DNA from 3 places in the Solibacillus sp. FSL W7-1464 genome. Region 1 is predicted to be linked to each of the others. Evidence: a T-box and tRNA genes for the amino acid it is inferred to sense, from the RefSeq annotation. Region 1 holds a T-box; the other regions hold tRNA genes.
What was found. The T-box of region 1 lies ahead of leuS (leucine--tRNA ligase). A T-box ahead of a tRNA ligase gene usually reads a tRNA of that ligase, here a tRNA-Leu.
Positions count from the first base shown of each region.

Region 1 (11,648 bases):
AAGTCCGGCACTATTGCTAATCGTCTGTCAACAGCTCGATAAAATTGCTTCTTCTTCATCAATCGAAGAGGCGGTGCAAGCAAAACTGGCAAAGCATTTCTTCATTGAAAATGCGCCGAAAGGGATTACAAGCTTTACGACAAACCGTCAGGCAAATAAACTGTACTGGCTCGCGCATAAAAATCAAATGATTTCAGATATGGATTCATTTAAATTAGATGGTGAAGGCGGTCATATTGGATTCACCGTTCAGGTGGGCTTTAAACATGATTTTATTATGCAATGCTATGAAGTAGATTGCATGATGCATATGTTCAATGAAGACGAAAAGCTCGGCTATTATTTTGAGCTATATTTGGATCAGGAAAATTACCATCATCAGCTACTATATGAAACGTTGCCGGATCAGTTCATGGAGAACAAAACATTTTTAAATCAGGTTTTGGAAGAAATGAAAAAACGCAACGAAGAACAGTACGACGATTATTTACAGGATTTAATCGAAAAGTTTACAGCGAGTATATGAAAAAGAGTCAATCCCCAATAGCGGGATTGACTCTTTTGATTTATACATATAAGTAAATTGCGAAGAACATCGCCACACTGCCGCCCATAACAAATAAGTGCCAAATTGCATGGTTGTACGGAATGCGGTCATTTTTGTAAAAGTAAGTGCCGACCGTATACGAAAGCCCACCGATTAATAATGTGGCAAAGCCTGCGATGCCTATGTGTGCAAATAACGGCTTGGCAACAAAAATAATAAGCCAGCCCATCCCGATATAAACAAACAGTGACAGTAATTTAAAACGGTAAACAAAAAATTGTTTCAGCACAATACCGATTGCTGCTAAAATCCATTGAACCGCAAAGATTGTCCAACCTAATTTGCCGCCAATTGCGACTAATACGATCGGTGTATATGTTCCTGCAATCAGTAAAAATATTGAGCTGTGATCGAGCTTTTTCAGAAATGTTTTATGTTTCGGCCATGAATGATACATCGTTGAAGCAAAATACAGGCAAAACATGGAGATACCAAAAATAATATAGCTGACAAGCTCTAATGTTGTGCCTTGATGCTGGGCTTTGTTTACTAACAGCAATGTTGCGGGAATTGTCAGCAATGCGGCAACTCCGTGTGTCAGCCCATTCCAAAATTCTTCTTTTGTACTATATCCACTTTGTTCCATCATGATTTGTGTCATAAAGCCACCTCTTTCATTGTTCAATTATAAAAAAATGTATCCAGTTGTTATAGAAGAACTTGTCATACTTTACATATGATATTTATCATGGATTTGCTGGAAACCTTTTATTATGACTAAATAATATGTTCTGTTGACTAAATTCATTAAAGTATTGACTAAATTCATCCTTATAGTGACTAAATCCCTCCGTTTATTGACTAGATTAATGATTTACGATGAATTGTGCATGATAAACAGACAATATCCGTATGAAAGATTTTTAAAAAAGGAAGTTTCGGCAATTCACTTCCATTCAAGAAATAGGCTATATAGAATTGATTTGGAGGTGTTTTTTTGAAAAAATCGAATCATTATTTATTCATTGAAGCAGCCATCCAGCGGATTCTCCCAAATGATCCGGAAGCTGTCGCATTTCAAGAAGAATTTTACCGTATGAAAGCCGGGTTTGCAGGTGAAAAAAAGCTGAAAAATGCCCTAAAAGATTTCCCATTTAAAAGCGATTATTCTATTTTTTATAACTTTGAATGTGTAAATGACCGCGGTTTTACCCATCAAATCGATGCCCTGCTCATTACTCCGTATTTCATCCTCATTTTCGAGGTAAAACAACTTTCAGGAAAACTCTATTATAAGCCTGTTTTTCACGAATTTACCCGCATAACAGAAAATCAAACGCGCGACAACTTTCCAAATCCCTTTGATCAAGTGTACCGCCATAAACTTTTTATCAAACAATTTTTACAAAAATTAAATATAACGATGCCCGTCCTTCAATTAGTTGTGATAGCCAATTACCGCGCAGAGCTTGACATCTCATTGGAAGGTTTCCCGATTATCCATTTAAGCGGATTGCCTCGTCATTTAGAAAAACTTTATGCGGAAAATAACCATAAAAAGGTCAATATAGCGTATATATGCTCCCAACTGAAAATGTTAATACAGCCTTTGCCTGCCAGAAAAGCCATTTCACGCTGCCGGTTAAAAACGGGTGTGTTATGCCAAAAATGCGAGTATATAAGCCGGATGCATTATCAGCGCGGAATTTGGCAATGCGAAAAATGCCACTCAAAATCCCGGGCAGCTTTATTTGAAGCACTGCATCATTACCGGGTGCTGATCAGTCCTCGTATTTCAAATAAAGATTTTCGTGAATTTACGGGCATAAAAAGTACTTTTGCTGCTTCAAAAATATTGTCGAAGCTCAATTTAGAGAAGTATGGTGCAACAAAAGGCCGCTATTATCTAATTCCTGAAGATATTTATTATAAGGGCGATGACTAATATGAGAAGCATTGGCAAAATAACAGCGTCCGTTGGCTAAATAAGAGTCCCCATTGACTAAATCATTACAGGTATTGGCTAAATTCCCTCCATTTTTGGTAAAATTCCCGGTACCTCTGACTAAAAAACCCTACCGGATATATTTTTCCGGTAGGGTTTTGCGGTCATTACGCTTGAATATGACGAGCGATTTTTTCTGTTAAGCGAGTCGTTACTTTCGGCAATAATACTTTAATAGCCGGATTTAATACTGCACCTGAAAGACCGCCGGCAGTTACTTCAACTGTACCTGTCATATATGTACTGCCATCTTTCGGCTCGGCTGTAAATTCACCGCCGCCTTTAATATTATCCGATAGCCCCGTAATCTCGAATTTGATTTTAGAAGGCTCATTCATTTCGACAATTTTAATCTCGATTTCAACTTTTTTCTTTAAGCCTTTAAAGTTTCCTTCGAATGTCCAATGTGATGTTTGGGCATCCAGTTCTTTATGCTCTTTGTAAGCCGGAACTAATACAGCCCATTTTTCAATTTTACTTACAAAAGCCCATACTTTATCCTGGCTAACCGGAATTTGTACTGAATGTGATGCTTGTGCCATGTTGTTACACTTCTTTCTTCAATTCATTTAATGTGACCATTTACTATTCTAGTATTACATAGAAACCGTGTGGACAACATAGTTATTTTAGCTTTTCATGCAAGATCTAAATAAAAATGCACGGTGATTTTTTATGAAAACACCGTGCATTTATTTTATTTATTATTTAACAACGATATTGACTAATTTACCCGGGATGACAATTACTTTCACAACTGTTTTTCCTTCGATAAATTCTTGTACTTTGCTGTCTGCTAAAGCAACTTTTTCCAGCTCTTCTTTAGTAATATCTTTAGCTACCGTTACTTTTGCACGTACCTTACCTAAAACTTGTACAACAACTTCGATTTCATCGTCTACTAGTTTCGACTCATCGAATGTTGGCCATGTTGCATACGTAATTGTATCTTCATGTCCTAAAATTGACCAAAGTTCTTCGGCAATATGCGGTGCGATTGGTGATAAAAGCTTCACGAAGCCTTTTGCATATTCTGTCGGAATTACTTCCGCTTTATAGCAATCATTAATGAAGACCATCATTTGTGAAATCGCTGTGTTGAAGCGAATGCCTTCATAGTCTTCCGTCACTTTTTTCACAGTTTGGTGATACACTTTTTCCAATGTCGTATCAGAAGAATCCTGAATTTTTGCAGCCAGCTTTCCTTCATCTGTTACGAATAGACGCCAAATGCGATCTAGGAAACGACGTGCCCCGTCAAGACCGTTCGTGCTCCATGCAACAGAAGCTTCCAATGGCCCCATGAACATTTCGTATAAACGTAAAGTATCTGCACCGTGTGAAGCGATGATGTCATCCGGGTTTACTACGTTGCCTTTTGATTTAGACATTTTTTCATTGCCTTCACCTAGAATCATCCCTTGGTTAAATAACTTTTGGAACGGTTCTTTCGTATGAACAAGTCCTAGATCATAAAGCACTTTATGCCAGAAGCGCGCGTATAGCAAGTGAAGTACCGCGTGCTCTGCACCACCGATATAAATATCGACCGGAAGCCAGTGTTTTAATAATTCCGGATCTGCAAGCGCCTGATCATTTTTCGGATCGATATAGCGCAGGAAGTACCATGATGATCCAGCCCATTGCGGCATAGTATTCGTCTCACGGCGTCCTTTTTTGCCTGTTACCGGATCGACTACATTCACCCATTCTTCAATATTTGCAAGTGGTGATTCACCTGTACCTGAAGGACGGATATTTGTTGTTTTCGGTAATTCCAATGGCAGCTCTTCTACAGGAATCGTAGTCATTGTGCCATCTTCCCAGTGAATGACTGGAATTGGTTCACCCCAATAACGTTGACGGCTGAATAACCAGTCGCGTAGACGGTAAGTAATTTTCTTTTCCCCTACACCATTTTCCACTAACCATTCGATTGCCTTCGCAATGCCGTCCGCTTTGTTTAATCCGTTTAAGAAGTCCGAGTTAATGTGCGCACCGTCTCCAGTGAATGCTTCATTCTCGATGTCTCCGCCTTCAAGAACCGGAATAATTTCTAAATCGAACTCTTTCGCGAATTCATAGTCACGCTCATCATGTGCAGGAACAGCCATAATTGCACCAGTTCCGTATGTTGCCAATACATAATCCGCAATCCAGATCGGCACTTGCTTACCGTTGATCGGATTCACTGCATAAGCACCTGTGAATACACCTGTTTTTTCTTTTGCTAAGTCCGTACGTTCCAAATCAGATTTCAATGATACTTTTTCCAAGTATGCTTCTACCGCTTGTTTTTGCTCCGCAGTAGTAATTTCAGCTACTAATTTATGCTCTGGAGCTAATACACAGTATGTCGCACCAAATAATGTATCCGGGCGTGTTGTGAATACTTCGAAGTTTTTGTCTGTGTCAGCAACTGTGAATTTCACTTGTGCGCCTTCAGAACGGCCGATCCAGTTACGTTGCATTTCCTTGATTGATTCCGGCCAGTCAACATCGACTAAATCATCGACTAAACGGTCTGCATACTTTGTAATACGCAGTACCCATTGTCGCATCGGACGACGTACTACCGGGTGACCGCCACGCTCAGAAACTCCGTCGATTACTTCTTCGTTTGCAAGTACTGTACCTAATGCTTCACACCAGTTTACTGCCACTTCATCTACATATGCTAAATCCATTTCCACTAACTTCGTGAAAATCCATTGCGTCCATTTGTAATATGACGGATCCGTTGTATTAATTTCACGGTCCCAGTCATAAGAGAAGCCCAGCTCATTAATTTGACGTTTAAATGTCGCGATGTTTTTTGCCGTAAATTCAGCCGGGTCATTTCCTGTATCAAGTGCATATTGCTCTGCAGGTAGACCGAATGCATCCCAGCCCATTGGATGAAGAACATTATAGCCTTGCATACGTTTAAAACGTGATAGAATATCTGTCGCTGTATAGCCTTCAGGGTGTCCTACGTGCAGACCCGCACCTGATGGATACGGGAACATATCCAATGCATAGAACTTCGGCTTATCCATTTCATTTTCAGTTTTGAATGTTTTATTGACATCCCAGAACGTTTGCCACTTTTTTTCAATTTGCTGATGATTAAAACTCACAATAATTCCTCCTTAAAATATATTCTTGCTGTGGTTTATGTATTTTAGGCGCATTATCAATGATTTAACAGAATATTTAAAAAATAAAAAAATCCCGTCCCATCTTATGATAAGAAGGGACGAGAGGTATTTTTACTCCCGCGGTACCACCCAAATTAGTGACGCAGCACTCAGCTTCATTTCTTAACGCGAATACACGGCCATTAGCTACTATTACTTCACTAAAGCAAACTCCGAGGCGAGTTCAACTTGACACTTACCGGCTTCCACCTGCCGCCAGCTCTCTATAAAGTGCATCCGTTTACTATTCCTCATCACAGTCAATATTATTATTTCATTCATTTTAACGAATTCAGCACAAAAGTACAAGTAACTGTTTTATGTTTGTTCTTTTCTTAGCGTACGATCAAACACCAGACAAGGAATAATTGCGATGACAATGAGTATCGATAATATAAGCATTAAAATTTGCATACCATATAAATCTACCATTAACCCGCCAAACACAGGCCCGATCATCCGTCCAATTGTTGATGCACTATTGACGAGCCCTTGATAGAAACCTTCTTGTCCATGTGGCGCCAATTTATTGGCAATCATCGGAATTACCGGTGTAAAGAATACTTCCCCGAACGTCAAAATGACCATCGCCGCAGCAAACATCTTAAAGTCCTGGGCAAAATAAACAACGATATAGGATAGCGACATCAATATGAGCCCAAGCACCAGCTGATGTTTTATTTTGTTTTCCCAGCGTGTGACAAGCGGGCGGATAATCGGTTGAACTGCAACGATCATGAAGCCGTTGATCGTCCATAGTAAACTGTATTCGGACAGGCTCATTCCCAGCCCTTGTGTATAAGAAGAAATGGTCGCACTCCATTGAGAGTAGCTCAACCAGCAGACAATTAACGAAATACTTAATATACTGATTGCCACAATCGGTCCCCTGTTTCTTCTTTTTGTCTCATTACCTGAGAACGGTTTAGTGGTCAGTCCCCTCATATCAAACCGCTTATAGGTCGTGATGACAAGCACAAAAAATACACAATAGAAAAATAGATTCGCACTAAATACATAGTCAAATTTAATATCGGCAACAATACCTGCCAGTGCCGGACCAATTGCGACCCCTACGTTGTTGGCCAAGAAGATCGAATTAAACGCACGTCGACCCCCTTCTGGCCAGGCACTCCCTGCTATCGCATAAATCGCCGGGTATACAATCCCTCCACTAAAGCCCAACATCGTTAAAAATACAATGTACTGCGGCCAGTCATGCCAAATGGTCAACAGAGTGATTGAGATTAAATTAAATACAACCCCAATTAAAATTGCTTTATAGCCACCTAATTTATCAAATAAATAACCGCCCACTAGATTGCCGAACACACCTGCCAATGAATTTAGCATGAGGACAATTCCAGCGGTAGTTAAAGATTTTCCTAAATGATCATGAATATAAATACTATTTAAAGGCCATAAAAATGAATTTCCGACCGTATTTACGAATGTGCCAATAATTAAAAACCATACTTGTTTCGGCACTCAACTTCCTCCTTCAATATTTGCTCAATTTACTAGTTTATTCTTTAACAGGAAATTGTACAAGAAAAAGATTTCTAGTAGGACACGATGTTCTGTCCGTGTTAGAATAATACGTTAGAGGAGTGAACAAGGAATGACTGAAACAAATTTCCCTTTCCCGTCAGACGGGAAACGTTATTATACATGGAACCGCTATTTACGAAATGAATTCGGAAAAAAAGTTTACAAGGTTGCTTTGGATGCCGGGTTCGATTGCCCAAACCGTGACGGTACGGTCGCTTTTGGCGGTTGTACATTCTGTTCGGCAGCAGGATCAGGAGACTTTGCAGGCAGTAAAGTCGATCCGATTCCCGTACAGTTCGAAAAGATCAAAGCAAAAATGGAGAACAAATGGAAAGACGGCTTAACTATGGCGTACTTCCAGGCGTATACAAACACACATGCTCCACTGGAAGTTTTAAAGGAAAAATTCGAAGCCGCACTTGCATGTGAAGGAGTAATGGGGCTTTCGATTGCAACAAGACCAGATTGCCTTCCGGATGATGTTGTAGAATATTTGGCTGAGTTAAATGAGCGTACGTATTTATGGGTTGAACTGGGGCTTCAAACGGTTCATGAAAAAACAGCGAATTTAATTAACCGCGCACATGATTACGCTACATATGTAGAAGGTGTTAACAAACTGCGCAAGCATGGCATTCGTGTCGTAACACATATTATTAACGGATTGCCTTTAGAGGATTACGAGATGATGATGGAAACAGCCCGTGAAGTGGCAAAACTTGATGTACAAGGAATTAAAATCCATCTGCTGCACCTTTTAAAAGGAACACCGCTTGTGAAGCAATACGAAAAAGGCATGCTGGAGTTTATGGAAAAGGATGCTTATATTCAGCTCGTTGCAGATCAGCTGGAAATTATTCCGCCTGAAATGATCGTCCACCGTATTACAGGAGATGGTCCGATCGATTTAATGATCGGTCCGATGTGGTCTGTCAACAAATGGGAAGTTCTGAACGGAATCGATGCGGAGCTGGAACGTCGCGGTTCTTACCAAGGTAAGTTTTATAAGGCGGATGTGACAAAATGAAATTAGAACGTGTTCTTCAATATGCCCAAACCTTATTGGAAATGTCCGTTTCCGAAGGTGATATTGCGGTAGATGCAACAGCAGGAAATGGACATGATACGCTTTTTCTGGCAAATCTCGTTGGAGATGACGGCTATGTATATGCGTTTGACGTACAAAAGGAAGCGGTTGATGCCACACTGCACCGTCTGCTCGACAATGCACTTGAACACCGGGCAATCGTTTTAAAAGACGGGCATGAAAATGTAGCAAACTATATTCACAAGCCTGTTTCAGCCGCAATTTTCAATCTTGGGTATCTGCCAGGCAGCAATCATGAAATTGTGACAAAGCCGAATACTACGATCCAAGCCATTGAAAGTCTATTAAAGCTGTTAAAAGTTGGAGGAATGATCGTTTTAGTCGTTTATCATGGGCATGAAGGCGGAAAAGACGAGCGCGATGAAGTGATTCGCTATGTAAGTGATTTACCGCAAAAACATGTACATGTTTTACGCTATGAGTTTATGAATCAGAAAAATAATCCCCCGTTTATCATTGCGTTAGAAAAAGTAAAAGAATTTCCGATAGAGGGCTAAGTTTTCTTAGCTCTTTTTCATATCTTTAATGAGGTGAAATAATGCGTTTATGGCATACCGAGTTAATCCCTTTTATTCCGAAAAGTCAGCTGCTTGCCCAGTGGCGTGAGCTGAACAGCATTTTCGTGAAGGAAGACAATCATGTACTGATCAATTATATTTACGAGTACCCGAAAGAGGATTTATATATTTATACACAAATCGTTCTGGAGGAAATGCGTGCCCGCGGCTTTACGATTCGTACAATCGATAAGATGGATCGTTATTTTGCCGATCTTCGTATTCCCGAAAACTATCCGCCATACAGCCGGCATCATAATGATGAATATTTAACAATTTGCTACTACAATTTATATGAAAAGTATATTCGCGGCCAAAAAGATTTTACTACCGAACAGTTCGAAGCATTGCAGCAGTATTACTCAATGAAAAAAGGAGCAGCTTTTTAAAGAGCTGCTCCTTTTATTCTATTGATCTCTCTTATATGTCTCCCAGAAATCTGCATTTTTAATACCGAGTTTTTTCGGATCAAATACTGGGTCTTTTCCTTCTTTTTTCTGTTGCTCATAATCTTTCAGTGCAATGAGAGCCGGCTTCATGATGAATAATAGCATAATGACGTTAATCCATACCGTTAATCCTAAACCGACATCACCGAATGCCCAAGCTAAATCGGATGTTTTAACTGTACCGTAAAATGCCGAAGCCAATAACACGAATTTCATTAAGAAGATACCGATCCGTCTTGCACTTCCATTGAACATATATGAAACATTCGTTTCAGCAATATAGTAGTATGCCATTAATGTAGTGAATGCAAATAGGAATAATGAAATTGCGACAAACCCTGAACCAAAGTTATTCAATGATGGGAACGCATCATTTACAGCAGCTTGTGTAAAGCCTGAATACGTAATCGTCTCATCCATTTTCGCCTCGATCAGAGCCCCGTCCTGACTACCTTCATGGACATTGTAAGTTCCCATGAATAAAATCATTAATGCTGTTGCAGAACATACTAAGATTGTATCAATATAAACTGAAGCCGCCTGTACCAATCCTTGCTTAGCAGGATGCGAAACTTCTGCAGCTGCCGCCGGATGCGGTCCAGTACCTTGACCGGCTTCATTTGAGTAGATGGCACGTTTTACTCCCCAGAAAATCGCACTACCAATCATCCCGCCAAATACAGCATCTGTAGCGAAAGCGCTACGGAAAATTAAAGCAAATACTTCAGGCACAGCTGTAATATTCATAATAATAATAATACCTGCTACTAACAAATAAGCTAATGCCATGAATGGTACTAAAATTTGCGCTGCATTTGCAATTCGCTTAACACCACCAAAAATAATGACTGCTAATAAAAGAATCGTAACAAGACCTGTAATCCATGGTTCAATCCCGAATGCATTATCAACCGCACCTGCAATGGCATTTGCCTGAACACCAGGCATTAAAAATGCGACGGATGCGATCATTGCCACAGCAAAAATAACTCCTAATGCACGAATTCCAGTTGTTTTTTCAATGTAGAATGCCGGACCACCTCGATATTGCCCATCTTTTTTCTCTTTGTAAATCTGGGCTAATGTCGACTCCATATACGCCGTCGATGCTCCGATAAATGCTGTAACCCACATCCAGAACACTGCACCCGGTCCACCGAATGCAATAGCAGTTGCTGTACCTACGATGTTCCCGGTACCTACACGACCTGATAATGCGATCGATAGTGCTTGGAACGAAGATACTCCTGCTTCCGACTTTTCTCCCTTAAACATTAGCTTGAACATGTCTCCAATTAACCTGACTTGTGCAAACTTTGTAAGGATTGAGAAGAACAAACCAACGATTAAAATACCATAAATCATTACTGGACCCCATAAAATATCATTGGCCCATCCTACAAAATCATTCAAAAAATCCATGTTATACCCCCTTGTTGAAATAATGTATTAATTCGAAATTTAGTATATTACAAATATTCCAAAATTTCGATATATTTTTTTATTTTAAAAAAAATAACCTAACAAATTGCAATTTTGTTAGGTTTATTTCTATTCAATAATATATCCCAAATCTCTTAAAACATTGTTAATATAATCAATCGTAAATTTAAAGACATCTTCCCGTTCCAATTCAAAATACAGGCTATGAAGGCAGCCCTTCCACTGTTTGTAGTGAAACTCGGAAAGCGTATGCTCAGTAATCCACTTTTTTGATGTACTGATGTCTGTTACTTTATCATTTTCACCCGTCATTAATAATACAGGGATATCCGGAAACTTCAATTCCGGGTTACGTATTGTCCGTGTCATCTGCTGCCAGTCGCGATACCATTTCACGGTCACCATACTCGTTAACGGCAGTTGTTCTTTCAGCTCCATTAACACATCTGTATTCCGGGTAAGGTGGTAAGGCTCCAACTCATGTTTCAGCTTAACATTCGAAGTAATGGCGCTGAAGCTCGATAAAGCATTCGACAATTTTCCCGGTGCCAGTTTTAAATTAAACCAAGGGGATGTTAAAACAACACCCGCACATTCTATTTTATTGTTCTGGAGCACATACGCAGCGATTGCAGCCCCCAGCCCATTGCCTACGATAAATAGCGGTAAGTTATATTCAAGTGCCACTTTCAACAACACTTTTGTATACTTGTAATATTCTTTAAAATCTTCGTCATGATACTTTGTATACTTTCCTTGCTCTCCATGTCCCGGCAAATCCCCCATTACAACATGAAAGTGGGAACTGC
Region 1 is NZ_JBBORC010000001.1:2,850,933-2,862,580, forward strand. Features, by position in the region: gene MKZ25_RS14030 (cysteine methyltransferase) at 1-526, shown strand, start outside; gene trhA (PAQR family membrane homeostasis protein TrhA) at 567-1,208, opposite strand; gene MKZ25_RS14040 (nuclease-related domain-containing protein) at 1,545-2,492, shown strand; gene MKZ25_RS14045 (CoxG family protein) at 2,660-3,094, opposite strand; gene leuS (leucine--tRNA ligase) at 3,257-5,671, opposite strand; T-box leader at 5,784-5,998, opposite strand; gene MKZ25_RS14055 (MDR family MFS transporter) at 6,050-7,219, opposite strand; gene MKZ25_RS14060 (TIGR01212 family radical SAM protein) at 7,353-8,309, shown strand; gene MKZ25_RS14065 (class I SAM-dependent methyltransferase) at 8,306-8,887, shown strand; gene MKZ25_RS14070 (pyrimidine dimer DNA glycosylase/endonuclease V) at 8,929-9,336, shown strand; gene MKZ25_RS14075 (alanine/glycine:cation symporter family protein) at 9,355-10,818, opposite strand; gene MKZ25_RS14080 (alpha/beta hydrolase) at 10,948-11,648, opposite strand, start outside.

Region 2 (11,648 bases), 2.6 Mb from region 1:
TCGGTGAAATTATAGTACCTGTGAAGATGCAGGTTACCCGCGACAGGACGGAAAGACCCCGTGGAGCTTTACTGTAGCCTGATATTGAATTTTGGTACAACTTGTACAGGATAGGTAGGAGCCAGAGATCTCGGAGCGCCAGCTTCGAAGGAGGCGTCGGTGGGATACTACCCTGGTTGTATTGAACTTCTAACCCATGCCCCTTAGCGGGGTAGGAGACAGTGTCAGGCGGACAGTTTGACTGGGGCGGTCGCCTCCTAAAGAGTAACGGAGGCGCCCAAAGGTTCCCTCAGAATGGTTGGAAATCATTCGTAGAGTGTAAAGGCATAAGGGAGCTTGACTGCGAGACCTACAAGTCGAGCAGGGTCGAAAGACGGGCTTAGTGATCCGGTGGTTCCGCATGGAAGGGCCATCGCTCAACGGATAAAAGCTACCCCGGGGATAACAGGCTTATCTCCCCCAAGAGTCCACATCGACGGGGAGGTTTGGCACCTCGATGTCGGCTCATCGCATCCTGGGGCTGTAGTCGGTCCCAAGGGTTGGGCTGTTCGCCCATTAAAGCGGTACGCGAGCTGGGTTCAGAACGTCGTGAGACAGTTCGGTCCCTATCCGTCGTGGGCGTAGGAAATTTGAGAGGAGCTGTCCTTAGTACGAGAGGACCGGGATGGACATACCGCTGGTGTACCAGTTGTCTTGCCAAAGGCATCGCTGGGTAGCTATGTATGGACGGGATAAGTGCTGAAAGCATCTAAGCATGAAGCCCCCCTCAAGATGAGATTTCCCATTACGCAAGTAAGTAAGACCCCTGAAAGACGATCAGGTAGATAGGTTCGAGGTGGAAGTGCGGTGACGCATGCAGCTGACGAATACTAATCGGTCGAGGACTTAACCACATTTTATTGCGCAATTCAATGAAACGTTTATCCAGTTTTGAAAGAATGATCTTTCTAAGGGTTTCAAGACACTTCGTGTATTGAAAGCCAATTAAGGAACGTCTACTAAAAGCACCACGTCCTGTGGTAACGTAGACGCCAGCACATCCATGTGCAAGTGAAGTGATGATGGCAAAGAGGTCACACCCGTTCCCATACCGAACACGGAAGTTAAGCTCTTTAGCGCCGATGGTAGTTGGGGGCTTCCCCCTGTGAGAGTAGGACGTCGCTTCGCTAGAATATTGGAGGATTAGCTCAGCTGGGAGAGCACCTGCCTTACAAGCAGGGGGTCGGCGGTTCGAGCCCGTCATCCTCCACCATTTCTAAATGCCGGTGTAGCTCAGTTGGTAGAGCAACTGACTTGTAATCAGTAGGTCGAGGGTTCGACTCCTTTCGCCGGCACCATTTAGAGAGCCATTAGCTCAGTTGGTAGAGCATCTGACTTTTAATCAGAGGGTCGAAGGTTCGAGTCCTTCATGGCTCACCAGTTTTATAAAATTATACATACTGTCAGAATAAATAGATCTTATGCATTTGTGCGGAAGTAGTTCAGTGGTAGAACACCACCTTGCCAAGGTGGGGGTCGCGAGTTCGAACCTCGTCTTCCGCTCCAAAATGCCGGGGTGGCGGAACTGGCAGACGCACAGGACTTAAAATCCTGCGGTGAGTGATCACCGTGCCGGTTCGATTCCGGCCCTCGGCACCATTTTATAATTCTTATCTCTAATAATGCGCGCCCGTAGCTCAATTGGATAGAGCGTCTGACTACGGATCAGAAGGTTGTGGGTTCGACTCCTGCCGGGCGCGCCATAATATATTTTTATTGACATATTCGGAATGTAGCTCAGCTTGGTAGAGCACTTGGTTTGGGACCAAGGGGTCGTAGGTTCGAATCCTGTCATTCCGACCATTTATGGGGCCTTAGCTCAGCTGGGAGAGCGCCTGCCTTGCACGCAGGAGGTCAGCGGTTCGATCCCGCTAGGCTCCACCATTTATATTTTATTCCCTTTGGAGGTATACCCAAGTCTGGCTGAAGGGATCGGTCTTGAAAACCGACAGGCGGGTAACACCGCGCGGGGGTTCGAATCCCTCTACCTCCTCCATTTTTAATATTCTTCTTTAGATGTTGGTCCCGTGGTGTAGCGGTTAACATGCCTGCCTGTCACGCAGGAGATCGCCGGTTCGATCCCGGTCGGGACCGCCATTTTTTTTTTATGGGTTTGTAGCTCAGTTGGTAGAGCATTAGATTGAAGCTCTAAGTGTCGGCGGTTCGATTCCGTCCAAACCCACCATACTATGGGCCTATAGCTCAGCTGGTTAGAGCGCACGCCTGATAAGCGTGAGGTCGATGGTTCGAGTCCATTTAGGCCCACCATAGTATTATTCCGAAGTAGCTCAGTTGGTAGAGCATCCGGCTGTTAACCGGCAGGTCGCAGGTTCGAGTCCTGCCTTCGGAGCCATTGGCCCGTTGGTCAAGTGGTTAAGACACCGCCCTTTCACGGCGGTAACACGGGTTCGAATCCCGTACGGGTCATACACTTGAATGAAAACACATTGCAAAATTTGCAATGTGTTTTTTTGGTGTGCCCGGCATGCACAACAGCCTGGTGGTGAAAGTCCACTACAGGCTTGGCAGTAGGAACTGTTAGCGAAAGACAAGGGTGTCCATGGTGACGTGGAATCTGAAGGAAGTCGGACGCAAACTCTCGAACTGACGAACAGAAATCAGATAAAAGGCTGACTTGGGACGGATGAGCTTGCCAAACAAAGCGAAGTCCAATACTGCCCAAATCCCATACAGTAAATCTGGCAGTTACATGAGAGGAAGGCGGTTGTGCTTACCCGGGGAGGTCTCTTGAGGGTTATTCAATTAACAATTTGTTTAGTGATAAATGGATGAATCAAGAGAAGTCAGCAGAAGCCATAGTAGTCTTCGACAAAAGATGAAGGGCCGAACAATCTTTTAAATCTTGAAAGAAACAAGGAGGTGGAGACATCCCGCCAAAACACAGAAAACATCAAGGTATAGACCGAATAGATGGCTACTTATAGAGGGATAAGCTGGAAGCGAAAGAGTATATAAGAGCGTGTAGGGATGTAAACATGGAAATGAAGAAACAAGAAAGTATCAATTTAATTGACAGAATTGCGTCCCATAGAAACCTATGGAATGCATATAAGAAAGTAAAAGGAAATGGAGGAGCACCTGGAATCGATGGTATCACGGTTGATGGACTGAAGGCGCATTTAATAAAATATGAGGAACCATTGAAAAGGAAATTAAAAGATGGTTCCTACCAACCTCAACCAGTGAAACGAGTAGCTATCCCAAAAGCGGATGGCTCCAAACGATATCTAGGTATACCATGTGTATTGGACAGAGTTGTTCAACAAGCCATTCTACAAGTCATCCAACCAATAATTGATCCACACTTTTCAGACAAAAGTTTTGGCTTTCGAAAAGGTCGAAACCAACACCAGGCAATTGCCCTCGCTAAGAAATATTACGAGGAAGGTTATCGAACAGTGGTGGACTGTGACTTGAAAAGTTACTTCGATACGATTCATCACCAGCGACTACGAGCTTATTTGGAAGAATTCATAACAGATAAAATAGTACTTAAGCTAATATGGAAATTCTTACGCTCAGGCATATTGGACAAGGACATCCTCATTGAAACGACAGAAGGTACACCCCAAGGGGGTCCACTCTCTCCAATTCTAGCAAACGTGTATTTAAACAAGCTAGATAGAGAGTTAGAAAAACGAGGACACCGATTCATTCGCTATGCGGATGATTTTGTGATTTATGTAAAGTCACCAAGAGCAGGTGAACGCGTCATGACCAGTGTCAAGAATTTTATCGAAGATGAACTGGGTCTCACAATCAATGAGCAGAAAAGTAAAGTGTGTGGCGCAACAGCAGCTACATTCTTAGGGTTTCATCTACAAAATCTGTCGGGAAAGTGGGATACCGACCAATCAAGTCCGCCAAGAAACGACTAAAAGATAAGCTAAGAATACTGACGAGTCGTAAACGAACAGGGACATTTAGTGAGATTGTGAAAAGAATCAATCAAACAACGGTTGGTTGGATTAATTACTATGGAGTTGCCAACATGAAAACTTTCATCCAAGAATTACAGGGATGGTTAAACCATCGCTTACGTCAATTAATATGGAAACGGTGGAAGCTACCACGAACTAAATATGTGAAATTACGCCAATACGGAATCCAACATGATGAAGCGATGAAAACGGCGCATTCAAGAAAAGGGTACTGGCGAATATCACGAAGCGAGGTTCTACACCAAGCCATTCCAAATAAAAGGCTCGTAAAATGGGGACTGAAAGACCTGTCCCAATTTTACGAGCAAAGATACTCAAAAGGTTGAACCGCCGTATACGGAACCGTACGTACGGTGGTGTGAGAGGTCGGCTAGCCAATTAATGGCTAGCCTCCTACTCGATTGTTCTTAAAATAAAACTTAAAATTCCTGTTGGTACATAAATGTATAAATTGCCTTAAACAGTACCGCTATTAACCCGAATTTTGATGGCATATCATTATCATTTTAAATTAACCATCTAATTGTATTTCATGCTGAAACTCATGTCAGGCAGGTATAGCGTCATTTAGAATTGATGCAGCTACAAAAGGGAAAGTATATAGAATCGGAATAACCCACTGTCTGATGAACGTAGAGTAATGTATTATAAAGATACACTAGAGGGGGCTGTCTTGCATGAATTTAACGCAAACCCTTTCGGTCTTATAAAACATTGGAAGCAGGTGGAAAAGTGGATACAATAATAAAAACAGGTAATAAAGCAGTTTACCCAATTATTTTTACGTCTGATTATAATGGATTGGGGAGTATTAACTGTTATGTCTATCAAAATGGAGAAGAATATATATTAATCGATGCAGGAATTAACAGTGAAGAATTTAAGCAGTTTTTCTACCAGAAATTGAAAGAATATAATATTGAAATTAACCAAATTACCTGTATTATTTTAACGCATTTTCATAATGACCATATTGGGGTAGTAAATGAAATTACGAATGAATATCCGATTCCTGTCTATGCCAGTGAAATTGCTATTCCCCGCTTGAAATGTGAAGATGCATACTTACAGCAGAAGCTTGCCTTTTACTATGAGTTGTATGAGCAATACGGCGTAACGGAATTTGCCCGTGAAAGAATGGAGAAAATGGAAAATACTCTTCGTAATAAAGAACAATTGATGATCTATCCGCCGATTAGAAAGCTGGAAGACGGGCAAAAAATTGAAGGGTTATGTGTAGTGGCTGCTCCTGGGCATTCTCCGGATTCAATTTGTTTAATTGATGAGGAGACAGGGTGGTTATTTGCCGGAGACTTTTTACTTGCTAATGGCATGACAAGTGCTTTAATCGATCATGACCATTCAGGAAACGTAACGAACCCGATTACCCAATATATAGAATCGATTGAAAAAATAAAAGTTTATAATGTTCGCAACGTGTATGCAGGCCATAAAGAGATTTATGAAAACTTGAGTGAAGTGATGGAAAAAAGCTTAAGTAAAATAGAATACAAGCTGAAAAAAGTTGTAACTAAAATAGGTGAAGGCCATCAAACTGCGAATCAATTAGGGGAAGCAGTATACGGAGCCCGGTTTTCGAAATATTTTACTTTTATGATTTCTGAAATTATCGGCTTAACGCTTCTTGCAGAACAGCGTGGTTTAGTTGAGCGTGAGTTGAGAGACGGGCAATGGTATTTTACAGTAGCAAGTTTCATTAAAAAATAAAAGGAAACATCAGCAAGGGGTTTTAAATGTGTAGCAAGTCTTTTTCTGTCTCACATAAAGTACCATCGAAGTAGTTGATATAGATTTATTCTATGCCGAAAATATCTACAATGCGGTAAGCAAAAGATATAAACCTCCTATCCCTGTAATTTCCTCCTTGGAAAATATAGATTTTGTTAGAGCAGAAAAAGTTATAGTAATAGTTGAATTGCTAATATGAAAACGGAAAAACCTGTAGGATCTTCTGACAATTTCTTTACAAATACGCTATAATTAACAACTACAGCACACATGCACAAAAGGAGTTTTCGCATGGTCTATTTATCGATGATTTTCTTTAAAATTGTAGCACCAATTTTAGTTTTGCTTATTATAGGTGCTATTTTACAGCGCAAGTTTCAGTTTAACCTTAAAGCATTATCACACCTCATTACATACTGTTTCATGCCGGCTGCGGTATTTATCAATATTTATGAAACATCCATTGAAGTGAGCGTACTTGGGCAGATTACGATTTTTATTATTTTGTTCATCGGTGCACAAATGCTGTTAAGCCAGATGCTTGCAAAGCTCTTAAAGCTTGATAGAAAGGAATCGGCTGTTTTTAAAAACAGTGTTGTCCTTATAAATTCCGGTAACTATGGGATACCGGTTGCACAAATGATATTTGCGACTCAGCCAATTGGAGTAGCGATTCAAGTCATTCTTGTTATTTTTCAAAATATGACGACGTATACATATGGCTTATATAATTTAATCTCATCAACAAAATCAGGAATAGCAATTGTCCGGGACTTTTTGAAAATGCCGATTGTTCATGCACTGATTATAGGGGCGGCATTGAATTACTTTCACGTTCCGATTCCTGAAACGTTCAGTATTCCCCTTGAGCATATAGCAGACGGATTTGTAGCGGTTGCACTTATCACATTAGGTGCGCAGCTTTCTACAATTGAGATGCGTACGATGTTCAATAAAACGATTTTTGTCAGTTGCTTTACAAGGTTAATAATCGGTCCGGCAACGGCACTTATTATTATTTTTGCATTGGGTCTAGATGGGGTGGTGGCACAATCATTATTTATCGCAAGTGCATTTCCGACATCGAGAAACAGTTCCAGCCTGGCGCTCGAGTATGATATTGAATCGGCTACAGCAGCCCAGACAGTACTGTTTTCAACGATTATCAGCTGCTTAACGGTAACGTTCGTTATTTATTTATCGACAATTTTATTTGCATAGAAAAGGGCTGCAGTAAAAGTAAATTACACTTTTACTGCAGCCCTTTTTCCATAAAAAACCGCAAGTACCCCCTCAGATACTTGCGGCTGTAAGCGATTATAGTTGGATATCAATAACGTTTCGTCATCTAGTAAGCACTAAATATGAAAAGCTAGTGAATTTAACAATTTGAGCAAGAAGCTAAATTCATAGAGTACTTCTTAGTACATACTTACCGCATTAGCGTATGGGTTTGAAAGGTCCATACCATCTAATGAAAGACCCATTGCCTTCGCTACACCTTCACCATATGCTGGATCAGCTAAGTAGCAGTGTAAAATATGACGACGTTTGATGAATTCTTCAACACCGTTCATTTCAGCAGCAGTTGTTTCGAATAAACGTTGTTGCTGTTCCGGTGTTTGAAGACGGAATAATTTACCTGGTTGCTCGAAGTAGTTGTTGTCATCTTCACGGAAGTCGTAGATGTCAGCTGGACCATCAAGAGCTAATGCAGGGTCTTTATATTGTGTTTGACCTTGTAATGCGCCATAGCTATTTGGATAGTAAGTAATAGCTGCACCACGGTTTCCATCAGCACGGCCTTGTCCATCACGGTGATATACCATGAATGGGCATTTTGGTGTGTTTACAGGAATTTGGTGATGGTTAACGCCTAAACGGTAACGAGTTGCATCTTGGTATGCGAATAAACGCGCTTGTAACATACGGTCTGGTGAGAATGAAATACCAGGTACAACGTTAGATGGAGCGAATGCAGCTTGCTCAACATCAGCGAAGTAGTTTTCCGGGTTACGGTTTAATTCGAATTCTCCCACTTCAATTAGTGGGTACTCAGATTTGTACCAAACTTTTGTTAAGTCGAATGGGTTGTCTTTAGAGTTGCGAGCTTGTTCTTCAGTCATCACTTGGATGTACATTTTCCATTTCGGGAAATCGCCCTTTTCGATTGACTCGAATAGGTCACGCTGTGAAGATTCACGGTCTTTACCGATAATTTCAGCAGCTTCTGCACCTGTTAAGTTTTCGATACCCTGTTGAGAACGGAAGTGGAATTTCACGTAAACGCGTTCGCCAGCTTCGTTGATCATTGAGTAAGTATGAGAACCGAATCCGTGCATTTTGCGGTAGCCGTTTGGAATACCACGGTCAGACATTACGATTGTTACTTGGTGTAAAGCTTCTGGTAATGAAGTCCAGAAATCCCAGTTTGAGTTACCGTTGTGCATGTTTGTTTTTGGGTCACGCTTAACAACGTGGTTTAAATCCGGGAAGTGTAATGGATCACGGAAGAAGAATACAGGTGTGTTGTTACCAACCATATCCCAGTTACCTTCTTCAGTATAGAATTTTAATGCGAAACCGCGAATGTCACGCTCTGCATCAGCCGCCCCACGCTCACCTGCTACAGTTGAGAAACGTGCGAACATTTCTGTTTTCTTACCAACTTCAGAGAAGATTTTTGCTTTTGAATATTTTGTGATGTCATGCGTTACAGTAAATGTACCGAATGCACCTGAACCTTTTGCGTGCATACGACGCTCAGGAATTACTTCACGGTTAAAGTTTGCTAATTTCTCAATTAGAAATACATCTTGTAATAAAATTGGGCCACGACGACCGGCTGTTTGTACATCGTCGTTTGATACTACTGGAGCCCCAGTAATTGTTGTTAGACGTTCATTTGTCATATGTAGTTCCTCCTAACGTTTTTTGAAAAACTCTTCATAAATAATATAACAAATCTAAATCATAATTTCTACTAGATTATAATAATTCTTTTTAAGTAATCTTTATATTAAAGAATTAGTTATTAAAAATAGATAGTATAGAAGATTCAGTAAATAGATTCTCTGTTAAATTATACCGTTTTTTTACAGGGAAAGGTAAACATTACTCCACATTTTTGGATAATAATTACTTTTATTTTTAAATCCACAAATGTGGGGAATCCTTCTAAAATTTCCTATATAATTGAAGCGATTACCATACGAAAGGACATGGTTATGCAACTTACATTAACTTTTATCATTTTGGCAGTTACGATTATTTTATTTACGACAAATCGATTGCGGGCAGATCTTGTAGCAGTAATGGCATTATTATCATTTGTTATATTGAATATTTTAACACCTGCTGAAGCGCTGGCAGGGTTTTCGAATTCTGTAGTCATTATGATAGCAGGATTATTTGTTGTCGGGGCAGGTATTTTAAGGACGGGTCTTGCAGGAATGGCAGGAAACCTTCTATTGAAATGGTCAGGGGATAATGAGCTCCGTCTATTTATTTTATTGCTTGTTATTGTCGCGATTGTCGGGGCATTTATGAGCAATACAGGTACGGTCGCATTAATGCTGCCGATTGTTGTTTCGATAGCAATCAGTATTAAAGTGAGCCCGTCCAAGTTTTTAATGCCGCTATCGTACATTGCGAGCATGTCGGGGCTGATGACATTAATTGCATCGCCGACAAACTTGATCGCTTCTCAAACACTCGTTGATCATGGCTTTGAAAAGCTGGGATTTTTCACAATAACTCCAATCGGAATTATCGCGACAATTACCGTCATTATTTATTTAGTGTTAGTACGCAACGTGCTGTTGCCGAATGAAGAAAACCGTTCGCAGTCAAGTGCGGGGTATAAGCTTTCTCCAAAGAAAATAGCCAAGGAGTATGATTTGCATGATAAGCTGTTCCGCGTTGTCGTTAGCGAGCATTCGACAATCTTAGAACAAAAGCTTGCTGATTTGAAGCTTCCGGCAACCTATCATATTTATATTATGAAAATAAAACGCGGTGCCGCGCAGGAAGGGATTAATTTACGGCCGATGACGTACCAGGAGCTGGCGGGTCCGACAAGTGTTATACATGTCGGCGATGAGCTGTATGTTCAAGGTTTGGCCGATGATGTAGCACGGTTTGCCCATGATTTTGCATTGACTGTTCAGCCGTTTGAAGATCATGCGAAAGAGCTCGTTACGAAGAAAATCGGTGTAGCGGAAGTATTATTAACACCGCAATCACGTCTTATTAAGGAAACTGTCAGTAAAATCGGGTTTCGTGAAAAATACAATTTGAACATTTTAGGAATCAACCGTAAAGGTGATTACTTACTGAAAAATATGGCCGATCAGAAGCTGCGTTTCGGTGATGCGATTTTAGTGCAGGGGACATGGGATGAAATAGAACTGTTGTCCCGCGAAACGCATGACGTGGTCGTAGTGGGGCAGCCGCGTGAATTAGCAGGGGCCATTGCCGCAAACGGAAAGGCACCGATTGCCGGTATTATTATGTTGCTAATGATCGGACTTATGGTGTTTGAAGTGTTTGATGCGGTAATTGCTGTATTAATCGGGGCTGTTCTTATGATTATTACAGGCTGTCTGCGCAATATGGATGATGCTTACAGTAAAATGAACTTCGAAAGTATTGTGCTTGTAGCGGCAATGCTTCCGATGGCGACAGCGCTTGAGAAGACAGGCGGGATGACGATTCTCGCAGAAGGTATTATCAGTATGCTCGGGGAATTCGGGCCATACGGTGTATTGATGGGGGTTTATTTACTGACAGTTGTTTTCGGGCAATTTGTCAGTAATACGGCAACAGCGGTACTGTTTTCGCCGATTGCCATTACTGCAGCACTTGCTATGGATGCGAACCCGTATACATTTATGATAGGGGTAGCAACAGCTGCGAGTATGGCGTTTGCAACACCGATTGCATCTCCGACAAACTCCCTTGTATTAACAGCGGGTGGCTATAAATTTATGGATTTCGTCAAAGTTGGTGTGCCGTTACAGATTATTATGTTTATTATCATGATGATTGCCGTACCGTTGCTGTTTCCGTTTTAGTCGGTAGAAAGAGGTGTTTAAATGAATGAGTCATTCAAATACCTCTTTATTTTATTTTACGGCAACTGCCTGTACAATTTTATTTTCCTGGATACCTAAATCAATGACCCCATCTTCACTTTTAATTTCCAGGCGCATCACATCACCAGGCTGTAAATAGCCGTTGTCTTTTTGTGAATTGTAGAATGCCTCCACTTTTTCTTCATAAGGGATGGAGTTGTCGTAAATAATGCTTAAAATCTCAGCATTCAGACGTAGACCTACACCAGCAGGAGTACCAGTTAAAATAAGGTCACCTGTTTTCAAATCAAAAATGCTCGACATTTCGGTTAATGTTTCAGTCGGTTTAAATAATAGCTGATCTGTTTTTACCTGTTGACGCGTCTCGCCATTTACGGATAAATGGAGCTCCAATTTTTCCAAATAATCAATTTCTCCGTCTTCCAATAAGTAAATATACGGTCCAGTAGGGCAGAAGCCGCGATAGCTTTTCCCTTTAAACCACTGCTGTTCAACGATTTGTACATCCCGTGCCGAAACGTCGTTCGTAATAACGAATCCTGCTATATAATCTTTTAAATTATGCTCCGTCACTTCTACCGATTCTGTTACATCCCGCTTCATAATGATACCTAGTTCAATTTCATAGTCGAGTAATCGAACATGTGCAGGGCATACGATATTTGCTGTTGCAGAAGTTAACGTACTTGCCGCTTTAGTAAAAAGTAGGTTATAGGGAGGCTTTTGCTGTGAAAAACCGGCTTCTACACGGTGTGCGCTGTAGTTTGTACCTTGGCAGTAAATGTTTGCTTCATCTGTTACA
Region 2 is NZ_JBBORC010000001.1:226,386-238,033, forward strand. Features, by position in the region: rRNA gene MKZ25_RS01095 (23S ribosomal RNA) at 1-893, shown strand, start outside; rRNA gene rrf (5S ribosomal RNA) at 1,052-1,167, shown strand; tRNA gene MKZ25_RS01105 (tRNA-Val) at 1,177-1,252, shown strand; tRNA gene MKZ25_RS01110 (tRNA-Thr) at 1,262-1,337, shown strand; tRNA gene MKZ25_RS01115 (tRNA-Lys) at 1,344-1,419, shown strand; tRNA gene MKZ25_RS01120 (tRNA-Gly) at 1,471-1,545, shown strand; tRNA gene MKZ25_RS01125 (tRNA-Leu) at 1,550-1,638, shown strand; tRNA gene MKZ25_RS01130 (tRNA-Arg) at 1,666-1,742, shown strand; tRNA gene MKZ25_RS01135 (tRNA-Pro) at 1,766-1,842, shown strand; tRNA gene MKZ25_RS01140 (tRNA-Ala) at 1,848-1,923, shown strand; tRNA gene MKZ25_RS01145 (tRNA-Ser) at 1,943-2,035, shown strand; tRNA gene MKZ25_RS01150 (tRNA-Asp) at 2,061-2,136, shown strand; tRNA gene MKZ25_RS01155 (tRNA-Phe) at 2,149-2,224, shown strand; tRNA gene MKZ25_RS01160 (tRNA-Ile) at 2,231-2,307, shown strand; tRNA gene MKZ25_RS01165 (tRNA-Asn) at 2,317-2,392, shown strand; tRNA gene MKZ25_RS01170 (tRNA-Glu) at 2,395-2,466, shown strand; gene ltrA (group II intron reverse transcriptase/maturase) at 3,042-3,938, shown strand; gene MKZ25_RS01180 (group II intron maturase-specific domain-containing protein) at 3,899-4,327, shown strand; gene MKZ25_RS01185 (MBL fold metallo-hydrolase) at 4,734-5,729, shown strand; gene MKZ25_RS01190 (AEC family transporter) at 6,042-6,971, shown strand; gene MKZ25_RS01195 (catalase) at 7,172-8,662, opposite strand; gene MKZ25_RS01200 (SLC13 family permease) at 8,978-10,825, shown strand; gene MKZ25_RS01205 (fumarylacetoacetate hydrolase family protein) at 10,877-11,648, opposite strand, start outside.
Region 2: it encodes a tRNA-Leu, which carries the amino acid that the T-box ahead of leuS (leucine--tRNA ligase) is inferred to sense. The anticodon was not compared.

Region 3 (8,020 bases), 450 kb from region 1:
GGAAGGGGAGTGAAATAGATCCTGAAACCGTGTGCCTACAAGTAGTTAGAGCCCGTTAATGGGTGATAGCGTGCCTTTTGTAGAATGAACCGGCGAGTTACGATTACGTGCGAGGTTAAGTTGAGAAGACGGAGCCGCAGCGAAAGCGAGTCTGAATAGGGCGAATTAGTACGTGGTCGTAGACCCGAAACCAGGTGATCTACCCATGTCCAGGGTGAAGGTGAGGTAACACTCACTGGAGGCCCGAACCCACGCACGTTGAAAAGTGCGGGGATGAGGTGTGGGTAGCGGAGAAATTCCAATCGAACCTGGAGATAGCTGGTTCTCTCCGAAATAGCTTTAGGGCTAGCCTCGTGATTGAGAATACCGGAGGTAGAGCACTGTTTGGACTAGGGGGGCATCTCGCTTTACCGAATTCAGACAAACTCCGAATGCCGGATATTTATACACGGGAGTCAGACTGCGAGTGATAAGATCCGTAGTCAAGAGGGAAACAGCCCAGACCACCAGCTAAGGTCCCCAAGTAATCGTTAAGTGGAAAAGGATGTGGCGTTGCTTAGACAACCAGGATGTTGGCTTAGAAGCAGCCATCATTTAAAGAGTGCGTAATAGCTCACTGGTCGAGTGACGCTGCGCCGAAAATGTATCGGGGCTAAACGATTCACCGAAGCTGTGGATGCATACTTTGAGTATGCGTGGTAGGAGAGCGTTCTAACAGCGTTGAAGTCAGACCGGAAGGACTGGTGGAGCGGTTAGAAGTGAGAATGCCGGTATGAGTAGCGAAACATGGGTGAGAATCCCATGCACCGTATGACTAAGGTTTCCTGAGGAAGGCTCGTCCGCTCAGGGTTAGTCGGGACCTAAGCCGAGGCCGATAGGCGTAGGCGATGGACAACAGGTTGATATTCCTGTACCACCTCCTCACCGTTTGAGAAATGGGGGGACGCAGTAGGATAGGGTAAGCACGCCGTTGGTTGCGCGTGTTCAAGCAGTAAGGCGTGTATGTAGGCAAATCCGCATACTATAACGTTGAGCTGTGATGACGAGCTCGTATGAGCGAAGTTCCTGATTTCACACTGCCAAGAAAAGCCTCTATCGAGGTGAGAGGTGCCCGTACCGCAAACCGACACAGGTAGTCGAGGAGAGAATCCTAAGGTGTGCGAGAGAACTCTCGTTAAGGAACTCGGCAAAATGACCCCGTAACTTCGGGAGAAGGGGTGCTTCTTTGGGTGCATAGCCTAGAGAAGCCGCAGTGAATAGGCCCAGGCGACTGTTTAGCAAAAACACAGGTCTCTGCAAAACCGTAAGGTGACGTATAGGGGCTGACGCCTGCCCGGTGCTGGAAGGTTAAGAGGAGCGGTTAGCGCAAGCGAAGCTGTGAATTGAAGCCCCAGTAAACGGCGGCCGTAACTATAACGGTCCTAAGGTAGCGAAATTCCTTGTCGGGTAAGTTCCGACCCGCACGAAAGGCGTAACGATCTGGGCACTGTCTCAACGAGAGACTCGGTGAAATTATAGTACCTGTGAAGATGCAGGTTACCCGCGACAGGACGGAAAGACCCCGTGGAGCTTTACTGTAGCCTGATATTGAATTTTGGTACAACTTGTACAGGATAGGTAGGAGCCAGAGATCTCGGAGCGCCAGCTTCGAAGGAGGCGTCGGTGGGATACTACCCTGGTTGTATTGAACTTCTAACCCATGCCCCTTAGCGGGGTAGGAGACAGTGTCAGGCGGACAGTTTGACTGGGGCGGTCGCCTCCTAAAGAGTAACGGAGGCGCCCAAAGGTTCCCTCAGAATGGTTGGAAATCATTCGTAGAGTGTAAAGGCATAAGGGAGCTTGACTGCGAGACCTACAAGTCGAGCAGGGTCGAAAGACGGGCTTAGTGATCCGGTGGTTCCGCATGGAAGGGCCATCGCTCAACGGATAAAAGCTACCCCGGGGATAACAGGCTTATCTCCCCCAAGAGTCCACATCGACGGGGAGGTTTGGCACCTCGATGTCGGCTCATCGCATCCTGGGGCTGTAGTCGGTCCCAAGGGTTGGGCTGTTCGCCCATTAAAGCGGTACGCGAGCTGGGTTCAGAACGTCGTGAGACAGTTCGGTCCCTATCCGTCGTGGGCGTAGGAAATTTGAGAGGAGCTGTCCTTAGTACGAGAGGACCGGGATGGACATACCGCTGGTGTACCAGTTGTCTTGCCAAAGGCATCGCTGGGTAGCTATGTATGGACGGGATAAGTGCTGAAAGCATCTAAGCATGAAGCCCCCCTCAAGATGAGATTTCCCATTACGCAAGTAAGTAAGACCCCTGAAAGACGATCAGGTAGATAGGTTCGAGGTGGAAGTGCGGTGACGTATGCAGCTGACGAATACTAATCGGTCGAGGACTTAACCACATTTTATTGCTCAATTCAATGAAACGTTTATCCAGTTTTGAAAGAATGAAAATTTATTAAAAAATACTTGACAAATATGAAAAGTATGATATAATAAGTAATGTCTTTCGAATAAATAGTCTAGTGATGATGGCAAAGAGGTCACACCCGTTCCCATACCGAACACGGAAGTTAAGCTCTTTAGCGCCGATGGTAGTTGGGGGCTTCCCCCTGTGAGAGTAGGACGTCGCTAGGCTGTTATAAAATTATTCCGAAGTAGCTCAGTTGGTAGAGCATCCGGCTGTTAACCGGCAGGTCGCAGGTTCGAGTCCTGCCTTCGGAGCCATTAAATCTTGGAGAGTTGTCCGAGTGGCCGAAGGAGCACGATTGGAAATCGTGTATGCGGGTAACCCTGCATCAAGGGTTCAAATCCCTTACTCTCCGCCAGGCAAATTTAGAGGCCCGTTGGTCAAGTGGTTAAGACACCGCCCTTTCACGGCGGTAACACGGGTTCGAATCCCGTACGGGTCACCAAAAAGATACATAAGTAAGTATCCAGCGTTGGAGGATTAGCTCAGCTGGGAGAGCACCTGCCTTACAAGCAGGGGGTCGGCGGTTCGAGCCCGTCATCCTCCACCATTAAACAAATAGTATTATCGCGGGGTGGAGCAGTGGTAGCTCGTCGGGCTCATAACCCGAAGGTCGCAGGTTCAAGTCCTGCCCCCGCAACCAAATGGTCCCGTGGTGTAGCGGTTAACATGCCTGCCTGTCACGCAGGAGATCGCCGGTTCGATCCCGGTCGGGACCGCCATTTTTAAAACATTAAATTGTGGGTTTGTAGCTCAGTTGGTAGAGCATTAGATTGAAGCTCTAAGTGTCGGCGGTTCGATTCCGTCCAAACCCACCATATTTTTTTGCCGGTGTAGCTCAGTTGGTAGAGCAACTGACTTGTAATCAGTAGGTCGAGGGTTCGACTCCTTTCGCCGGCACCATTACCTGGAGGGGTAGCGAAGTGGCTAAACGCGGCGGACTGTAAATCCGCTCCTTAGGGTTCGGCGGTTCGAATCCGTCCCCCTCCACCATCCTTTTGATAGGGGCATAGTTTAAAGGTAGAACTACGGTCTCCAAAACCGTCAGTGTGGGTTCGATTCCTACTGCCCCTGCCAAATAACTTTAAAATACTTAAAATAATATAGTGGCGGTTGTGGCGAAGTGGTTAACGCACCTGATTGTGGTTCAGGCATTCGTGGGTTCGATTCCCATCAGTCGCCCCATTTTTATTTAGGTTTAAGTATTAAAATTATAATATAGTGGCGGTTGTGGCGAAGTGGTTAACGCACCTGATTGTGGTTCAGGCATTCGTGGGTTCGATTCCCATCAGTCGCCCCATTCTATTCTATATAAAAATTTAAATATTGGGGTATAGCCAAGCGGTAAGGCAACGGATTTTGATTCCGTCATGCCCTGGTTCGAATCCAGGTACCCCAGCCATTTTTTTATTTGCGGAAGTAGTTCAGTGGTAGAACACCACCTTGCCAAGGTGGGGGTCGCGAGTTCGAACCTCGTCTTCCGCTCCAAACATGGCGGCATAGCCAAGTGGTAAGGCACAGGTCTGCAACACCTTTACCACCGGTTCAAATCCGGTTGCCGCCTCCATATTTTATTGAATCGGAAAACCCGATTTTTTTTTACCTTATTTTGCCGAGTTGGTGGAATGGCAGACACGACGGACTCAAAATCCGTTGCCGCGAGGCGTGTGGGTTCAAGTCCCACACTCGGTATCAGTTCAATACAACAGATCAAAAACCCTTAAAACCTTTAAATTAGGCTTTAAGGGTTTTTTGCTTATGCTTTCAGTAATTGAATTGTAGTATAATATCTACTCCTGCATTACCGCTCTTATAATAACGCTGCAACCGCAGTAACAATGCTTATGGATTTCCTAGAATGCATGCAATCATTAATCCATTGAAAGTGTTTAAAAGTATAATAATATTATTCAGGAATTAAAATGGTTTCTCTGTTTTTCATATTTAAAATTGCGAAAGATATGCTAAGTACATATGTTTAAGCCTCGCTTCAGTACAAGCTTTTTTTATAGGAAATAATACGTTTTTTTCTAGCTTCTTAAAAATATTTACTATAGAATGAACATTATAATGTAAGGAAGATAAAACACAGCAAATATTATTTAAATAATAACAAATGTGTATTTTAGTAAGGAAGTAGGGAATTAAATAAATGAATGTAGCAACAAACTTTAAATGGATTGAAGCGACGAATTATGATGAGATGAGTAAAATTGCCGCAACAATTTTTATAGATCAATTAAAAAAGAATGGTGCAACGGTATTTGGAATGGCTACAGGTGGTACTCCGGAAGGCTTTTATAAAGAGCTGGTAGCAGCATACAAAGCTGGTGAGGTATCCTTTGCACAGGCCAAGTCTTTTAACCTGGATGAGTATATCGGCATTAATCCGGCAAATGAATCGAGCTACCATTTTTATATGGATCATCATCTGTTTAATCATATTGATATAAAACAGGAAAATATTTATTTACCCGCAGGTAATAAATCAAATTTAGAAAAGGCAGCAGCTGAATATGATGCGATGATAAAGGATGCAGGAAATATTGATGTACAGCTTTTAGGAATCGGTGTGAATGGACATATCGGTTTTAATGAGCCGGGTACTCCTTTTGATTTAGGTACAAATATTGTAGAGCTCACACAGTCTACACGTGAAGCGAATCAAGTTTATTTTGACTCAATTGACGATGTTCCGACACATGCTATTACAATGGGTATCAAGACAATCTTGAGTTCTAAAAAGATTGTATTATTAATTTCGGGTGCATCAAAACAAGAGGCCTTTGATCGTTTGCGCAGTGGGATAGTAACAGAAGACTTTCCTGCAAGCGCTCTGCACAACCATCCGGATGTGACTGTAATTTATACAGATGTTAAATAAGATGTTAAATAAAATAAAGGAGTGCATACAATGTGCACTCCTTTTTATTTTATAGTCGAAATAAATACCCCGGCAATAACAGCGACCCCACCAATTATTTGGGCAAGCAGGAGTTGCTCATTTAAAAACAGCACGGCAAAGATTGCAGCGAATAGTGGAATGAAGTTCAGGTAGATTCCCGCTTTGTTCGCACCTAATGAGACCACACCATTGTTCCAGCTTAAAAAGGCAACAATTGAAGCAATGAGCCCCACATAAATAATCGCCCCAATTGTCGAAGCGTTCCATACGATTGCTTGTGACGATGTAAGTTGTTCAAATACTGCAAACGGGAGTAACATAATGGCACCGATTGCGATCGTCACTAAAAATGTAGAGTATCCTGGCAATTTCCCAGCATACTTTTTAATGAGTAATGAATAGACACTCCAACATACTACCGCAACTACTACGATTAAGTCCCCTTTGTTGAAAGAAAATGTAAGCAGGCTTTGCAATGAACCTCCAGATATAATAAAGAGCACTCCGGCTAAAGAGAGAAGCGTGCCGAGCAGTTGAAATTTTGTTAAGCGTTCTTTTAAAAAGATGAAGCTCAGTATGTATATAATAATCGGTGTCGATGAATTCATTAATGATGCATTGATGGACGTTGTATAATGCAGGCCGATATATACGAGTGTATTGAATGCGGCAACTCCTGTTAGTGCTAAAATAATGACAGCACCCCAATACTGTCTCAGCGCAGGCCATTCTTTTTTTGTTCGTTGGTAGGCGATAGGGAAAAATACGAGAAAGGCGACAATCCAACGTAAAAAAGCTAGAGTAATCGGAGGAATATCCCCGGAAACAGCCCGGCCAATTACAAAGTTACCGCCCCATAATAAAGTAGCTAAAATGAGCAATAGCTGTGGTGGAAATTTCATACTTGTACATCTCCTTATATTGGAAAAATGATTTTATCTATTATAGGGACAACCACATGGAATTTGCAATGCGCTTTACATAAAACGCTATGATACAATAGCGACAGAAGTAAAAGGAGGTCATTAAAATGAAAATACGACCAGCAAGATTACAGCAAGGCGATACTGTAGGATTAGTAAATTTAAGCAGTCCGCTTAAGACAGAATCATTAGGTGATAAATTAGCGTTCTTAGATGAGCTAGGTTTAAAATATAAGCTTGGTAATACAGTGCAAGATTATGAAGGCTATTTGGCAGGTTCCGACGAGGAGCGTATTAAAGACTTCCATCAAATGATTGTCGATCCGGAAGTGAAGGCAGTCTTTTTAGTGACAGGCGGCTATGGAGTCTCAAGAATTATCGATAAAATAAGTTACCCATTAATCGAGGACAATCCGAAAATTATTTGGGGCTTTTCCGATGTGACGGCTCTACACACTCAAGTAAACGAGTTTGCAAATTTAGTGACATTCCATGGCCCGATGATGTCCAGTCCAAAAGGGGAGCTGGATACTCTTTCTAAAAAAATGTTCCAGCAGCTGTTCCAACCGATTGAAATTCAGTATACAGATAGCATTTCACCACTTACGGCAATTGTACCGGGAGTTGTACGCGGCGAATTGACAGGCGGAAATTTAAACCGTATTGTCAGTACGCTTGGAACGAAATTTGAAATTGATGTGCGCAATAAAATATTACTACTTGAAGATATAGGGGAAACAATTGAGCAAATTGATTTAATGCTGAACCAGCTGCGTCTTTCAAGAAAGCTGGAGCTTGCAGCAGGCTTTGCTATAGCGGACTTTAATATGCCGGATGATACATACAGCTATGCAGATGTACTGAAGGTAATAGAAGGGTATTTGAAGCCATTTAACAAACCTGTGTTAGCAGGATTTAAAATTGGCCACTGCAAACCTAATATTGCGATTCCATTAGGTGTGGATGTAATTTTGGACGCAGATGAAAAGGCATTAAGAATTTTACCTGGGGTAGAGTAAATATTTATAAAGAGCAGACAGATAATTACCGTTATCTGTCTTTTTTCTATATTTATAGGTAAAAAATACTTCTATTTAAGTTTTTATGTAAGACTTTAATCTGAATTTTCTAAACGAAATATAGGAATAAAAATGGGTATTGTGTTAAATTATAGTAAGGCAGTAGATTAAGGAGGCTTTTTCAAGAATATACATAAATTTTATATCATGAGATAAAGAGAGGAATGGTGTCTGTATTATGTATAAAAATAAAAATATAGTAATGATTTTATTTTCAGTTGTTATGAGCGGCATTACGGTAGCCGTATTTCTTTTACATCGGGTTTTTGGATGGATCGAACCGTATACTTTGCTGGAACAATCACGTGGAGCATCTTTAACACCAATGAATGCATCAATCATCTTTTCTTTAATTTCAATATCCATTGGTCTGATTATTGCATCCTATATATTATTTAGAAAAAACAGTTCACATACATATATCCCTATGTTCACAGCTATTTCAGCAACTATCGGAAGTATAGCTCTCATCGCAAGCGGACACGGATTGGTAGAATATCATTTTTCTGTATTTCTGGTGGTGGCCGCATTAGGCTATTATGAAAGTGTTAAAATTGTTGTCGTATCAACAATGATTTTCGTAGCTCAGCATCTACTAGGCTATTTCTTTGTACCGGAATTATTGTGCGGTTTGACTGAGTATCCATTT
Region 3 is NZ_JBBORC010000001.1:3,304,176-3,312,195, reverse strand. Features, by position in the region: rRNA gene MKZ25_RS16590 (23S ribosomal RNA) at 1-2,396, shown strand, start outside; rRNA gene rrf (5S ribosomal RNA) at 2,516-2,631, shown strand; tRNA gene MKZ25_RS16580 (tRNA-Asn) at 2,646-2,721, shown strand; tRNA gene MKZ25_RS16575 (tRNA-Ser) at 2,731-2,822, shown strand; tRNA gene MKZ25_RS16570 (tRNA-Glu) at 2,835-2,909, shown strand; tRNA gene MKZ25_RS16565 (tRNA-Val) at 2,939-3,014, shown strand; tRNA gene MKZ25_RS16560 (tRNA-Met) at 3,033-3,107, shown strand; tRNA gene MKZ25_RS16555 (tRNA-Asp) at 3,111-3,186, shown strand; tRNA gene MKZ25_RS16550 (tRNA-Phe) at 3,207-3,282, shown strand; tRNA gene MKZ25_RS16545 (tRNA-Thr) at 3,292-3,367, shown strand; tRNA gene MKZ25_RS16540 (tRNA-Tyr) at 3,374-3,457, shown strand; tRNA gene MKZ25_RS16535 (tRNA-Trp) at 3,468-3,541, shown strand; tRNA gene MKZ25_RS16530 (tRNA-His) at 3,574-3,649, shown strand; tRNA gene MKZ25_RS16525 (tRNA-His) at 3,689-3,764, shown strand; tRNA gene MKZ25_RS16520 (tRNA-Gln) at 3,792-3,866, shown strand; tRNA gene MKZ25_RS16515 (tRNA-Gly) at 3,878-3,952, shown strand; tRNA gene MKZ25_RS16510 (tRNA-Cys) at 3,958-4,031, shown strand; tRNA gene MKZ25_RS16505 (tRNA-Leu) at 4,076-4,156, shown strand; gene nagB (glucosamine-6-phosphate deaminase) at 4,617-5,348, shown strand; gene MKZ25_RS16495 (DMT family transporter) at 5,393-6,271, opposite strand; gene MKZ25_RS16490 (S66 peptidase family protein) at 6,400-7,311, shown strand; gene MKZ25_RS16485 (methyl-accepting chemotaxis protein) at 7,550-8,020, shown strand, end outside.
Region 3: it encodes a tRNA-Leu, which carries the amino acid that the T-box ahead of leuS (leucine--tRNA ligase) is inferred to sense. The anticodon was not compared.